Regions from separate parts of the Streptomyces sp. CNX435 genome, predicted to be linked through region 1. Evidence: riboswitches for the same ligand, from Rfam matches in the RefSeq annotation. Region 1 holds a riboswitch; each other region holds the start of a gene.
What was found. Region 1 has a riboswitch for cyclic di-AMP ahead of T328_RS20490 (LysM peptidoglycan-binding domain-containing protein). Riboswitches for the same ligand answer to the same signal wherever they lie in the genome.

Region 1 (2,253 bases):
GCTGCCGTCGTCGAGGCCGACCTCGACCTCGACCGTGGGGTTGCCGCGGGAGTCGAGAATCTCGCGGGCTACGACGACGTCGATCGACGGCACGGTGTCTCCTTCGGAGCGATTCGCTACGGGTTCCGCCCTGAGCCTAGCCGCCCCGGGTGACGGCCCCGGCGCGTACCCGGCGCGTACCCGGCCGCATTCCGCGGTACGAGACGGTATGGGCGGGCGCCGTACGGCGTGGTCGTCGTACGGTGCGGGCGCCGTACGGCCTGGTCGTCCCGGCCCGCGCACCGGACGGGCCGGGACGGCCGCGCCGCACCGCGCGGGCGCGTCCACGGCTGGCTGGCGGGCGGGCGGGCCACGGTTCGTAGTCCGGTCCGGTCCGGCCCGGCCCGCCCGGCGCGGGACTAACTCACCTTCAGCTTCTGGCCCGGGCGGATCAGGTCCGGGTCCGCGCCCACGACCGACTTGTTCTCCTCGTAGAGCTGCTGCCAGCTGTCCGCGCCGTGCCGCCGGGCGATGTCGTCGAGGGTGTCGCCCTCGCGGACCTCGTAGTAGAAGCCCCGGAAGACCGTGCGGGACTCCGGCTGCGTCTGCTCGCCGGCGCCGCGGGCCTCGGTGCCCTGCGGGGCCTCCTGCGGAGCCTCCTGCGGGGCCTGCGGCTGCTGCGGTTGCTGCTCCGGCGCCTCCTGGGGCGCCGGCGGGGCGATCCGTCCGGTCGCCGGACCGCCGGCGGCCAGGCCGGCGCGCGGACCGCAGTTGGGCCACGCCCCCGGACCCTGCATGGTCAGCAGCCGCTCGGCCACGGCGATCTGCTGCTCTTTCGTCGCCAGGTCGGCGCGCGGGGCGTAACCGCTGCCGCCGGCGGCCTCCCAGCTCGACTGGGAGAACTGGACGCCGCCGAAATAGCCGTTTCCGGTATTCGTCGCCCAATTTCCTCCGGACTCGCAGGCGGCCACCCGTTCCCAGGTATCGATCGGGGCCGCGACCGTGTCGTGCGCGCCCACTACCGGCAGCCCGATGGCGGTTCCGGTGGCGCTCACGAGAACGGCCATGCGGGAGTGTGCGCCAAGGCGGGCCTCGGCGGCGGGGCGGCGGTGCTTACCCGTTCCGGCAGGAATAAGCATGATGCTCTTTTCTCACCGACGCCTGCGAGGTGAGCTGTCGGGTGCGGGCTGTGAGTGCCCGGCCGTACGTCGAGCGTGCGGCTTGACCCCAAGCCGTCCGGTCCGCCTTCTCGTTGGACCGGTCCGGCACCTACCGTGGGTCCCCCGCTCCTGTCAGCGGTGCTTCAAGCACAGATGGCCCGGGTGAACGCCGACAGGATTCGGCGTGAGGCGATCACCGGGGCTCGCGTTGGCGAGCGATGTGACGGTAAGCACATAGGCGTGTGCGATTCAAAGACCTCGGAAAGCGCCGCGCCCGGTTTTCCGCCCGTCAGCTAGCCCGGTCAGCCGATTACGTCAAATATGACTAATCCGCGTGGACTTCTCCTGTTACCGGGTCAGTTGCCGCTCAATTCGAGTTCCTGACCAGGCTGGATGTTGTCGGGGTCCGTGCCGAGGGAGTTCTTGTTTCCGTCGTACAACTCGGACCATCCGCCATCAAGCGAATGCTCCGTGGCGATTTCGGTGAGGGTGTCACCCGGTCGGACGGTATAACTGCTGTCGCCGGACTCGCCGGCCTCGCTGTCGTCCTCGGGCTCCTCCACGTCGCCGGGGATCTCGGCGATCCACTCCCGGCCCGGGCCGGGCAGCTCCGTCGCGTCGGGCGACTGGGAGGTGCCCGGGGTCTCGACGGCCTCGCGCGGGGGCTCGGGGGCGCCGGTCGACGGCAGGGCGTCGGACGGGGTGGGGGTGGGGGTCGCGGAGGAGTCCGGGGCGCGGTGCCGGCCGGTGCCCTCGGAGGCGTCTGCGCCCTCGGCGCCCTCGGCGTCCTCGCTGGGCTCCTCGGACGGGTCCTGAGAGCCGCGGTGCTTGCCGCCGCCGTCCTCGCGGTCGCCCTCGCCGTCCGTACGCCCGGCCTCGTCCTCGTTCTCGTCTGCGTCTGCGTTCTCGTCTTCGTCCTGCGAGCCGCCCGCGTCGTCGGTGGCCCCGGGGTCGGGGGCGAGCGTGGGCGGCGTCGTGGGCGGCAGCGGCAGCTCGGCGCCGGGGTTGACCTCCGGCTGCGTGTCGTCGCCGGCCAGCCCGGCGTCGTCGGCGCACTCGGGCCATGCCTTGTCGGCGCCCATGCCGGCGAGGATGCGCTCGGCGACCGTGATCT
Region 2 (2,253 bases), on a different contig from region 1:
CGCGCCCGATGACGTCGGCGGTCGTGACCTCGCCGGAGGACTGGATGATGGAGGACAGATGGCAGTACCAGATCTCGGTGCCGTCGTCGAGCGTGAGGACGATGCGGTAGCCGTACGAGCCGGCCCAGCCGGCCTCGGTGATCGTGCCGCCGTGCACGGCCTTGACCGGGGTGCCGGTGGAGGCGGCGAAGTCCTGCCCGGTGTGGCCCGCGGCCCACATGTCGCCGGACTCGCCGAACGTCGAGGTGAGCGTGTAACCGCTGAGCGGGGCGACGTAGCTGGCGGCGAGCTTGGCGAGGCGCTCGGCCTCCGCCTTGCGGCGGGCCTCCTCCTCGGCCTTGCGGCGGCGCTCCTCCTCCAGGCGGCGCTGGCGCTCCTCTTCCGCCGCCTTCGCCTCGGCGGCCTCTTCGGCCGCCTGCTCGGCGGCCTCGGCCTCGGCGGCGGCGCGGGCCGTGGCGTCGGCCTCCGCCTGCTGCTGGTCGGCCTGCTCCAGGATGCGCGCCCGCAGGGCCTCGCCGGAGTCGGCGGTCGGGGTGGCGGTGTCCGAGCCGGTGTCGGCGGCGTAGCTGACCTGGGTGAGGGGTGCCGTGGTGACGACCGTGTCGTCGGCGGCGGGCTCTTCCTCGGTGGGCACCAGCTCGCCCACGCCCGGCAGGCTCTCGGCGTCCGGGAGTTGAGCGCTTATCCCGCTCGTGACGGCGTCGACCTGGTCGGGCATGGATATCGCGACCGGCGGCTTCTCCTGCGCCGTGGCCATGCTGCCCGCACCGACGGCGGCGAAGACGCCGACGCCGAGTACGGCGCCGCTGCGCGCCATGCTGCCGCCGCGCTGCTTGGCGAGACGCCGACGGCCGCGGGAGGGAAGGTCGTCCTCGGGGAAGACTTCGTCGACCGGCTCTTCGGCATAGCCGACCGGCTCTTCGGCGGCGTAGCCGGTGGGCGCGTACCCCTCGGGGGCGTTGCCACCGGACGCATAGCCGTCGTAGCCGTAATCGTCATAGCCATGGCCGTAGCCAGGCCCAGACCTGTAGGACGCCACGAAGGCGTACTCCTTTCCTTCCTTCTCGCCTACCGGGTTAGCTGACGGGTTCGGAGCAGGAAGGTCTCCTACAGGCCGCCTCCTGGCGGAGGTTGGCCCGATTCACCCCAAGGTGGTGGTTCCCCGGTTCCCTAGGTGTTGCCGTTGCTGCAGTTGTGACGCGTGCGGGATTCGGCGACGGCGCACGGAGCCGCCTCTTGCGGCGGCAGTGACGACCGCGCTGCGTCACCGAACGCTAGCGGACGACGGCGTTCGATTCCAAGTCGTTCCCGTTATTCAGTTGTGCTTTGCTGCGGACGATACGGGCATGTACCTGTGGAAACGGACAAGTTGACGCACCGGCTACGCGGGGTGAGGTCCGGTCGTTAGCTGATCGTGCATCAGTTGTTATGCGGAGGGGCGCTATTCCATTACGGAGAGTGTGCGGGAACGGGAACGGGAGAGGGCGATCTGCGCGCCCCCGCACCCCCCGTCGCGCGCACACGGCGCCCACCGGCGTCAGGCGAGCCGTACCGGGAAGGACTCCAGGTCGTTCTGCGTCAGCACCGGCAGGTTCCGGATCTCCTCCACCGGCACCGCCGCCCGCAGCCCCGGGAAGCGCGCGAAGAGCGCCGGCAGCGCCACCGCCGCCTCCAGCCGCGACAGCGCCGCGCCCGGGCAGATGTGCGGCCCGTGCCCGAACGTCATGTGCCGGATCGGCGTCGGCCGCGCCACGTCGAAGACGTCCGCGTCCGGCCCGTGCTGCCGGGCGTCCCGCCCGATCGCGCGGTACGAGATGACGACGCCCTCGCCCTTCTCGATCACCGTGCCGGCGATCTCGATGTCCTCCGTCGCGAACCGCATCAGCAGGTGGGTCACCGGCGGGTCGTAGCGCAGCGCCTCCTCGATCGCCGTCTCCCACGCCACCTTGCCCGCCCGGACCATGCCGAGCTGCCCGGGGTGCGCCAGCAGCGCGCGCACGGTGGTGAGCAGGAGCGTGATCGTGGTCTCGTGCCCGGCCGCGATCATCGACTTCAGGTTGCCGACGACCTCTTCCTCGGTCAGCGGCTCGCCGCCCTCGTCGGCGAGGATCAGCGCGCTCGTGAGGTCGTCGCCGGGGTCGGCGGTCTTCTGTCGCACCATGTCCGTGAACACGCGGTCCAGCTCCGCCATCACCGCCAGCCGCTCGTCCTGCGGGGTGAGCATGGAGAAGAACGCCTTCCACAGCCGCATCT
Region 3 (2,253 bases), on a different contig from region 1:
TTCACCGACACCTCCTGGCTCCGCCTGACCGCAATGACCCCCGGCATCGCGACCCTGCTGATCCGCCACGTACGGGGCGAGGTCGGCAGCCTGCAGCCCTCGGACCTGACGGGAGGGCAACGGGCCCGCGTCGACCAGTTCGTGCGCAACCTGCCGAAGAACGCGGAGCCGCCGACGTTCACAGTCCTGCCGAGCGGCATCGTCTACGTCTCCAGCCAGTCCCCTGCGAAAGCGGCCCCCGACCACTACGAGGCGCACGCCATCCTGATGGACACCACCGGTGCCCCGGCGCAGCCGGAGCCGGGCGACCTCTGACGGCGGGCCGCGGCGGCACAGCCGTGACGGGTGGGCCCCGGCCGGGGTTCGGCCGGGGCCCACCCGGTGGGGGGTGCGGCGCGTCGCTCAGGCGCTGCCCGAGACGTTCACGCCGTGGTTCTCCAGCCAGGTGATCGGGTCCTCGGCGGATCCGTACTCCGGTGTCGTGCGGACCTCGAAGTGCAGGTGCGGGCCGGTGACGTTGCCGGTGGCGCCGGACTCGGCGATCGCCTCGCCCATGCCGACGGAGTCGCCCACGGAGACGTCGATCTGCGACAGATGGGCGTAGTGGGTGTAGTCCTCGGCGCCGTGCTTGACGACGATCTCGTACCCGAAGGAGTCGTTCCAGCCGGCGTCGACGACGACTCCCTTGGCCGCGGCCTGGACCGTCGTGCCCACGGGCACGGACCAGTCCTGGCCGGTGTGGCCGCTCTCCCAGTGCGCGCCGGACGCCGCGTAACCCGCCGTGGGCGTGCTGCCGTCGACGGGCATGACGGCGGTCGGCTCGTCCGCGGCGGTGTCGGTGCCGTACGAGGCGCTGTCGGCGTCCGCGTCGGTGCCGGAGCCGGCCGCGGGGCCGTCGAGGGACAGCTCCATGCCGGGGGAGATAAAGTCCGGGTCGTCGCCGATGACGGATCTGTTGTTCTCGTACAGCGCCTTCCAGCCGCCGTCGACGTCCTGCTCCGCGGCGATGACGGAGAGGGTGTCGCCGGAGGCGACGGTGTAGGTGGAGTCTTCTTCGGCGAAGGCGGTGGACGCGCCGATGACCGGCAGCGCGAGGGTGGCGCCCGCCGCCGAAGCGCGAGTGGCGAGCTTGCGGACGCCGCTGGGGCGGCGCAGCGCTCGGTGGCGGCCGTGTGAGGACGACATCTGACGGGCCTCTTTCTCCGGACGCCTGCGAGGTCAGCTGTCGGGTTCGGGCTGGAGTTGCCCGGCCGCCGGCTTCGGCGGACCTCACCCCAAGCCGTCGCAAGGGACGGCGGTGGTCCGGCGGTTGCCGGACCCGTGGGTCCCCCGCTCCTGCCCGGCGGTGAGAGCTGAACGGCAGGTCCCGCGGCGCCGGGGGCAGGATTCGGCGGTCCGGCACCAGCAGGTGTTCGCCTCTCGAACGGGCAGTCACGCTAGGGCGCTCATGTGTGCGATGACAAGGTCGTCACGCGTTCCCGCGCAATAATTGACTTCGCGTCGCGGGGAGTTCACGCGGCGCAGCCGCCAGACCCGGGCAAGCCCCGATTTGCCCGCCGCACTCCGACAAAGAGCGCCGCGAGCCCGGATGCGTCGACATGCCCGAAGCGGGCGGCAGTGGCGTCGCCGGATGGCTATGCGCTTTCCGTGCGCTGAACATCCGGAGCGCGCGCCACGGACCTAAGCTGGGGGCCACGGGACGGAATTGGGGGCGCGCACGGTGCTGGACGTGGAGCTGCACCGGGATTTCCGGTACGTGCACGAGCCGTTGCCCGCGGGCGACAGCGCGTTACCCACGCTCGGGCACGAAGAACTGGTCGGCGGGCTCGCCGAGCGCCTGCGCTATTCGCACGGTGGCGCCTTCCTCGTCACCGGGTTCCGCGGGGTCGGCAAGTCCACGCTGGTGGACCGGGCGCTGACCGAGGCCGCCGGGCAGTGGCGCCCGGACGAGGAGTTGCTCGCGGTCCACCTGACGGTGGCGCGCACCATGACGGCGGACGAGTTGCTGTTCGCCGTCGTGCGGCGGATCGTCGAGACCCTGGACGACCGGGAGTTGCTGCAGCGCCTGCCGCCCGAGGTGCGGGACAAGCTTCTCCTCGCGTACATGCGCACCTCGTTGTCGTACACGCAGACCCACTCCGAGAGCACCGAACGCGGCGCGACCCTCGGCGCGGGCGCCATGCGTGGCGCACTGGCCGCCCTGGCCCCCTCGGTCAGCCTGAGCGGCCGGCGCATCCAGGCCCAGGCCACCGA

Region 2: another riboswitch for cyclic di-AMP. It lies ahead of T328_RS17945 (M23 family metallopeptidase); the one in region 1 lies ahead of T328_RS20490 (LysM peptidoglycan-binding domain-containing protein).
Region 3: another riboswitch for cyclic di-AMP. It lies ahead of T328_RS00820 (M23 family metallopeptidase); the one in region 1 lies ahead of T328_RS20490 (LysM peptidoglycan-binding domain-containing protein).

Annotation. Positions count from the first base shown of each region.
Region 1 is NZ_JCANTA010000012.1:53,730-55,982, forward strand. Features, by position in the region: gene eno (phosphopyruvate hydratase) at 1-93, opposite strand, end outside; gene T328_RS20490 (LysM peptidoglycan-binding domain-containing protein) at 399-1,046, opposite strand; cyclic di-AMP (ydaO/yuaA leader) riboswitch at 1,123-1,287, opposite strand; gene T328_RS20495 (transglycosylase family protein) at 1,496-2,253, opposite strand, start outside.
Region 2 is NZ_JCANTA010000010.1:6,181-8,433, forward strand. Features, by position in the region: gene T328_RS17945 (M23 family metallopeptidase) at 1-1,039, opposite strand, end outside; cyclic di-AMP (ydaO/yuaA leader) riboswitch at 1,051-1,193, opposite strand; gene T328_RS17950 (cytochrome P450 family protein) at 1,538-2,253, opposite strand, start outside.
Region 3 is NZ_JCANTA010000001.1:205,190-207,442, forward strand. Features, by position in the region: gene T328_RS00815 (hypothetical protein) at 1-315, shown strand, start outside; gene T328_RS00820 (M23 family metallopeptidase) at 403-1,185, opposite strand; cyclic di-AMP (ydaO/yuaA leader) riboswitch at 1,194-1,358, opposite strand; gene T328_RS00825 (protein kinase domain-containing protein) at 1,730-2,253, shown strand, end outside.